2 regions of the Paracoccus marcusii genome follow, and region 1 is predicted to be linked to the other one. Evidence: riboswitches for the same ligand, from Rfam matches in the RefSeq annotation. Region 1 holds a riboswitch; the other holds the start of a gene.
What was found. A riboswitch is a leader RNA that binds a small molecule or an ion and turns the genes downstream of it on or off. The one in region 1 is predicted to bind cobalamin.
Positions count from the first base shown of each region.

Region 2: it holds a riboswitch for cobalamin, as region 1 does, so the genes downstream of both, PRL19_RS01420 (ABC transporter substrate-binding protein) here and PRL19_RS05425 (DUF1636 domain-containing protein) in region 1, are expected to answer to the same signal.

Region 1 covers NZ_CP117466.1:1,110,622-1,114,020, forward strand. The annotation lists gene cobW (cobalamin biosynthesis protein CobW) at 1-1,023, opposite strand, end outside; gene PRL19_RS05425 (DUF1636 domain-containing protein) at 1,026-1,436, opposite strand; cobalamin riboswitch at 1,532-1,757, opposite strand; gene cobO (cob(I)yrinic acid a,c-diamide adenosyltransferase) at 1,798-2,427, shown strand; gene otsB (trehalose-phosphatase) at 2,529-3,251, shown strand; gene PRL19_RS05440 (alpha,alpha-trehalose-phosphate synthase (UDP-forming)) at 3,261-3,399, shown strand, end outside.
Region 2 covers NZ_CP117466.1:294,296-297,694, reverse strand. The annotation lists gene PRL19_RS01430 (TRAP transporter large permease) at 1-265, shown strand, start outside; gene PRL19_RS01425 (hypothetical protein) at 391-645, shown strand; cobalamin riboswitch at 878-1,094, shown strand; gene PRL19_RS01420 (ABC transporter substrate-binding protein) at 1,233-2,240, shown strand; gene PRL19_RS01415 (FecCD family ABC transporter permease) at 2,237-3,292, shown strand; gene PRL19_RS01410 (ABC transporter ATP-binding protein) at 3,289-3,399, shown strand, end outside.

The DNA of each region.
Region 1 (3,399 bases):
CACGGCGCGGATCGCGTCGGGGTTCACGTCGTCGTGCTCCGCGATCACCACAAGGCGCGACCGGCGCGGGGTCTGGCCCCACGGGCGGTCGTACTGATGGCGCACCCGCGAGCCCACGGCCTGCACCAGAAGGCGCATGGGCTTGCCCGCGACGGCGACATGGCCCTTGACGCGCAGCACGTTCTGCTCGGCGGCCAGACGGGCGATGCGGGCGGCCAGATCGGCCGGGTCGGTGATTTCGGGCAACTCGATGACGACGGTGTCGAAATCCTCATGCTCGTGGTCGTCGGCGCCGTCGTGATGGCTGGGGCGGGCGTCCAGGTCGTCCTCGGCGGCCTTGCCCAGGCCCAGGACCAGGCGCGGATCGACCGCGCCCTCGGTCACGGTCAGGATGGGCAGGGGGCGGGGCAGCTCTGCCTCGATCGCGGCGCGCGCGGCGGCGACGCCTTCCGGCCCGGCCAGATCGGCCTTGGTCAGCAGGATCACGTCGGCGCAGGCGATCTGATCCTCGAAGACCTCGGACAGGGGCGTCTCGTGGTCCAGGCTGGGGTCGGCCGCGCGCTGCGCGTCCACCGCCGCCACGTCGGGGGCGAAGCGACCTGCTGCCACGGCCTCGGCATCGGCCAAGGCGATCACGCCGTCCACGGTGATGCGCGAGCGGATGGCGGGCCAGTCGAAGGCCTTGAGCAGGGGCTTGGGCAGCGCCAGCCCGGACGTCTCGATCAGGATGTGGTCCGGGCGGGCGGGAAGCGCCATCAGCGCCTCCAGCGTGGGGATGAAGTCGTCGGCGACGGTGCAGCAGATGCAGCCGTTCGACAGCGCGACGATGTTCTCGGCCGGGCAGGAGGCGTCGGCGCAACCCTTCAGGATCTCTCCATCGACACCCATCGTGCCGAATTCGTTCACGATCACCGCAAGGCGCAGCCCCTGGGGGTTGGCCATCAGATGGCGCACCAGGGTCGTCTTGCCCGACCCCAGAAAGCCGGTGATCACGGTGACGGGGGTCTTGATAAGGTCGATCATGGTCACTCCTGCGACAGGGTATGCGGGGGGATGCGGGCAAGGCTCTGCTTGCGGAAGACGGCGGGGCGTTCGCGCCACGGCACGATGCCGTCGGCGGTCCCGGCATAGGCGCGCGCGCCCGACAGAATGTCGGCGGCGTCGTCCAGCGTCAGGCGGCCATAGACATAGGACCACTTGCCCGGCGCGGACAGCGCGACGGAACAACCCTGCGAACAGGCGGAAAGGCATTCGATGGGGCGGATCTCGACGCCGTCGGGGGCGGTGCGGGACAGCAGGTCGTGCAGCCGGGCGCCAAGGCGCGGCGCGTCCGGGCCAAGGGCATCCGTCCTTGCGGCATCGGTCCATGCGGCATCGGGAACCGGGTCGGGCACGGTGCCGCGACAGGTGGTGCAGACATGCAGAACGGCGCGCATCGCGGCCCCTTCCTTGTTGCGGCAAGGGGCGTCCGAGAGGAGGCGGCACGGGGCATCCGGCCATCACCTGCCGGTCGCGAAACACCCCGTTCGCCCGTCATCGTCAGGTGCTGGCAGGTCTCCCGGCTTGCGGATTCAGGGGCGGATGCCCCGACGGTCGTCCCACCTTCCCAGCCCCAATCGGGGCCAGTGGATCGGGCGACCTCTCCGGTCACGGTCGCGGGGGCGGCTGCGCTTGGGGTCGCGGGTCTGGTGACCCGGGGCCCTGTCGCATTCCCTCTTCGCCTGTCATAGACAGGAACCAACACGCCCTCACCCAAACCCCCGCACCCGCCGTTTGTCAACCGCAAGGAGCGACCCGATGACGCAGACCGACCCGATTTCCGCCGAGGATCAGGACCGCCACGCCGCCAAGATGGCCAGGAAAAAGGCCGCCCGCGACCGCATGATGGAGACCAAGACCGGCGAAAAGGGCCTGATCATCGTCCATACCGGGCCGGGCAAGGGCAAGTCGTCATCGGGGTTCGGCATGATCATGCGCTCCATCGCGCACGGGATGCCCTGCGCCGTTGTGCAGTTCATCAAGGGCGCGTGGGACACGGGCGAACGCACGCTGCTGACCACGCATTTCACCGACATCTGCCAGTTCCACGCCATGGGCGAGGGCTTTACCTGGGAGACGCAGGACAAGTCCCGCGACATCGCCATGGCGCAGGCCGGATGGGCACGTGCGCAGGACCTGATCCGTGACCCGGCCATCCGCATGGTCCTGCTGGACGAGATCAACATCGCGCTGCGCTATGGTTATCTGGACGCGGCCGAGGTGGTGGCCTTTCTGCAGGCGGAAAAGCCCGCCATGACCCATGTGGTGCTGACCGGGCGCGGCGCCCCCGACGCGCTGATCGAGGCCGCCGACCTGGTGACCGAGATGACCCAAGTCAAGCATCCGTTCCGGTCTGGGATCAAGGCGCAGGCCGGGGTCGAATACTGACGCGCGCGGGTCGGCGGTCAAAAAACCTCACGCGGCGGTGAACCCTCGGGGGGAGTTACGGGTTCCCTTTGGTATATCCCAATCGCCGGAGCCCGCCTGACGTGACCCCACCCCCGCTTGACCCCGACGCCGCGCTGTTTCTCGATTTCGATGGTTGCCTGGTCGACATCGCCCCCCGGCCCGATGCGGTCGTTGTCACGCAGGCGCTGCGCGACCGGCTGGCGGCGCTGTACCGGCGGCAGGGGGGTGCGGTGGCGCTGATCTCGGGGCGCGACGTGGCCGACCTGCGCGGACATATGGACGGGTTCGAGGGCATCGTGGCGGGCAGCCACGGCGCCGAACTGTCGCTGCGCCCCGGCCGCATCCAGAACCTGCACCGGGTCGATTTCGACGCGGGCCCCCTTCATGCCGCGGCCCATGCCGCCGCCGCGCCCCATCCCGCCCTGCTGGTCGAGGAAAAGCCCCACGGCGTCGCACTGCATTATCGGGACGCCCCCGAACTGCGCGCCTTTGTCGAGGGGGTGATGCAGGATCTGGCCGACCGGAACCCGCATCTGGTGCTGCAGCCCGCCAAGATGGCGGTCGAACTGCGCCCCGGTGGCGTCGGCAAGGACAGCGCGCTGGCGCATCTGATGACGCTTGAGCCCTTTGCCGGGCGCGTGCCAGTCTTTGCGGGCGACGATACCACCGACGAACCCGCCATGGCCGAGGCGCAGGCCCGCGGCGGCTTTGCCATCAAGATCGGCGACGGTCCCACCGCCGCGCATCACCGATTGTCCGACCCTGCCGCGCTGGCCGCCTGGCTTGACGCATCGCTGAACTGAGGAATGCCCATGTCCACCGAACCGCGCCTGATCGTCGTCTCGAACCGCCTGCCGCTGGGGGACGATCCCTCGGGCGGGCTGGTGGTGGCGCTGGAGGATGCGCTGCGCAGTTCCGGCGGGGTGTGGGTGGGTTTCTCGGGCGAGGTGA
Region 2 (3,399 bases), 820 kb from region 1:
CATCGCGCTGCTGACCATGCCGATCTTCGTGCCGATCATCGTCAGCCTGGGATACGACCCCGTCTGGTTCGGCGTGCTGTTCGCGATGAACATGCAGGTCAGCTTCCTGTCGCCGCCCTTCGGGCCCGCCGCCTTCTACCTGAAGTCGGTGACCCCGCCGGACATCTCGCTGGGAGAAATCTTCCGCGCCCTGCTGCCCTTCATAGGGTTGCAGATCCTGGCGGTGGGCCTGCTGATCCTGTTCCCGGCCCTGGCGATCTACTGATCGCCTGCCGTGGATCGGGGGGCATGCCGGATGCGGCGTGCCCCCTTTTCGTTCGGGGACGGGAATGTTGCACCGGCAGGCGAATTGACGGACAATCGGGGTCCGTCACCCAAGGCTGACCCACCATGCATGACCCCGAACCCGTCCCCCGCCCGGACCTGTTCACGAACAAGGACCATGACGCCTGGCTGGAGCAGTTCCTGTTCCTGCGATACACCCTTCACATGCCGGCCGAACGCATCGCCCAGATTGACTATGGTCTTGACCCCGACCATCCCGACGCCCCAATCGCAGGCCTGTTCTGGGGCAGCCAGATCGAGCGGGACTATCCCCGGCTGGACCTTCGCCACCTGTGGCGAAAGAGGCCCGGCAAGATTTGAAGCCCTCCGGTGTCAGGCGCCGGATCGCCCTGCATCCGACCCCCCATCCATGCCTGGCAGGAAGGACTGCGACCAACTCCTTCCCCCGCAGGGCGCCAGCGCGTTCGACCTGCGGCGCACCGGTCGCCGGGATCAGGCTGGCATAAGCTGCGGGTGTCGCAGTGCGTCGGCCGTGGCGGCCGGGTCGGCTGCGGGCTGCTTGCCGCGGCGGTTGACTTTGTCCCCACCCGGCGGCATTTCCGTCCGTGATGGTTCCCGTGCCGGCCAAGGCCCCGGCAGGGTGAAAAGGGAACGTGGTGAGGTGTAGCCATCAGGCGCCGAATCCGCGACTGCCCCCGCAACTGTAAGCGGTAGCCGACCCCATGATGCCACTGGCGCCCCCTGCGCCGGGAAGGCGGGGAAGGCCGCGATCCGCAAGTCAGGAGACCTGCCATCATGACTTGAACCAACCCGGGCGGGGTGCCCCGGAGAAAGACCGCATGCGCCGATCCACGGCCTTCGTCCGACGCGACCGCGAAGGTGGGTGGGACCCCGGTGACGCCGCTGCGCCTTTTTCAGCCCCGTCCTTCGTTTCATGAAGGACGACCATGACGACCAGAATCTTCCTGACGACCGCGGTGGCGCTGGGCTTGGGCCAGGCGGCCCTTGCCGCGCCGACCGACTATCCGCTGGTGATCGACAATTGTGGGCACCGTGTGACCATCCCCGCGCGTCCCGACAACGTCGTATCGATCGGCCAGTCCACGACCGAGATCCTGTATGCGCTGGGCCAGGCGGACCGGATGGCCGGGACCGCGCTGTGGTTCACCCCGGTGCTGCCCGCCTTTGCAGAGGATGACGCCACGGTGGACCGCATCAGCGACGACACGCCCAGCTTTGAATCGGTGGTGAACCGGCGCCCCGGCTTTGTGCCGACGATGTTCGCCTGGATGATTGGGGACCATGGAGCGGTCGGCACGCGCCGACAGTTCGCCGATCTGGGCATTCCGGCCTATGTCATGCCCACGGACTGCCAGGGCAAGGACAACAGCGTGGGCATGGACGGCACCCGCCTTGCGCCCTTCGAGATCGCGACGCTGTGGGACGGCATCGACCAGATCGCGCGGGTCATGGACGCGCAGGACGCGGGCCGGGCGCTGATCGCCGACCTGCAGGCCCGAGAGGCGGCGGTCGTGGAGCGCGCGCGGGCGATGGACCTGCCGGATGCGTCCGCGGCGGTCTGGTTCTCCTCGGCCGATCTGGCGCTGGACCCCTACATGGCGGGCGGGATGGGCGTCCCGGCCTGGATGATGGACCGCCTTGGCCTGCGCAACGTCGTGACCTCGGACGAGGAATGGCCCGCCGTGGGGTGGGAGACGATCGCCCGTGCCGACCCCTCGGTGCTGGTGATTGCGCGCATGGACCGCCGCCGCTTTCCCGCCGACGATGTCGAGGCAAAGCTGCGCTTTCTGAAAACGGACCCGGTCACGCGCCGGATGACCGCCGTGCGCCGGGATCGCATCGTCATCCTGGACGCCGAGGCGCTGCATCCCGGCATCCGCATGATCGACGGGCTGGAGGCCTTGGCGGCGGGCATGGACGGGCTGTCCGAATGACCGCCGATGTCGGGGTGCCGACCGTCCGCCGCCCCTTGGCCCCGGTCTGGCTGTGGGTGTCGCTGCTGATCGTGGCGGCCCCCCTGGCCGGCACCGCCCTGGGGGAAACGCCGATCCCCCTCTCGACGGTCTGGCAGGCGCTGGCCAACCAGATGCTGGGTGCGGGCTATCCGCTGGACCCGATCGATCAGGGTATCGTCTGGGCTTATCGCCTGCCGCGCGCGCTGGTGGCGGGGGCCTGCGGAGCGGGGCTGGCGATCTCGGGGCTGGTCCTGCAGACGCTGTTGCGCAACGCACTGGCCGACCCCTATCTGCTGGGCATCTCGGCCGGGGCGTCTACGGGGGCCGTGACGGTCGCGGTGGCGGGGATCGGCGCGGGGTTCGTGCCGATGTCGGCGGGCGCTTTGCTGGGCGCGATCGCGGCCTTTGCGCTGGTGGTGGGGTTGGCGCGCCTGTCGGGTGGCGGTCCGGGCGCGCGGGGTGCCGCGCAGATCGTGCTGGCAGGCATCGCCGGGTCGCAGCTGTTCAACGCCCTGACCAGCTTCATCATCGCGCGGTCGGCCAGCGCGGAACAGGCGCGCGGCATCATGTTCTGGCTGCTGGGCAACCTGTCGGGCGTCCGGTGGAACGATGTCGGCCTGTCGGTGGTCGCCGCCGTGACCGTCCTTGGCGCGGCCGCATGGCATATCCGCGCGCTGGACGCCTTTGCCTTCGGCACGGAATCGGCGGCGTCCCTGGGCGTGCCGGTCCGGCGCGTTCAGGCCGTGCTGATCCTGGCGACCGCCATGGCCACGGCGGTCATGGTGTCGGTCACCGGTGCGATCGGTTTTGTCGGGCTGGTCGTCCCGCATGCGGCACGGTTCCTGGTGGGCACGCGCCACGCACGGCTGGTGCCGGTGTCGGCGCTGATCGGCATGGTCTTCCTGATCGCCGCGGACGTGATCGCGCGGATGCTGGTGCCCGGCCAGACCCTGCCCATCGGCGTCGTGACCGCGCTGGTCGGGGCGCCGGCCTTTGCGGTGATCCTGATCCGCGGGCGGTCCGCGTCATGATGCTGACCGCGCGTGATCTGACCCGCCGCCTGCGCGGGCACGCCCTGGTGGCCGGCGTCACCCTGGACATCCGCCCCGCAGAGATGCTGGGCCTGATCGGCCCGAAC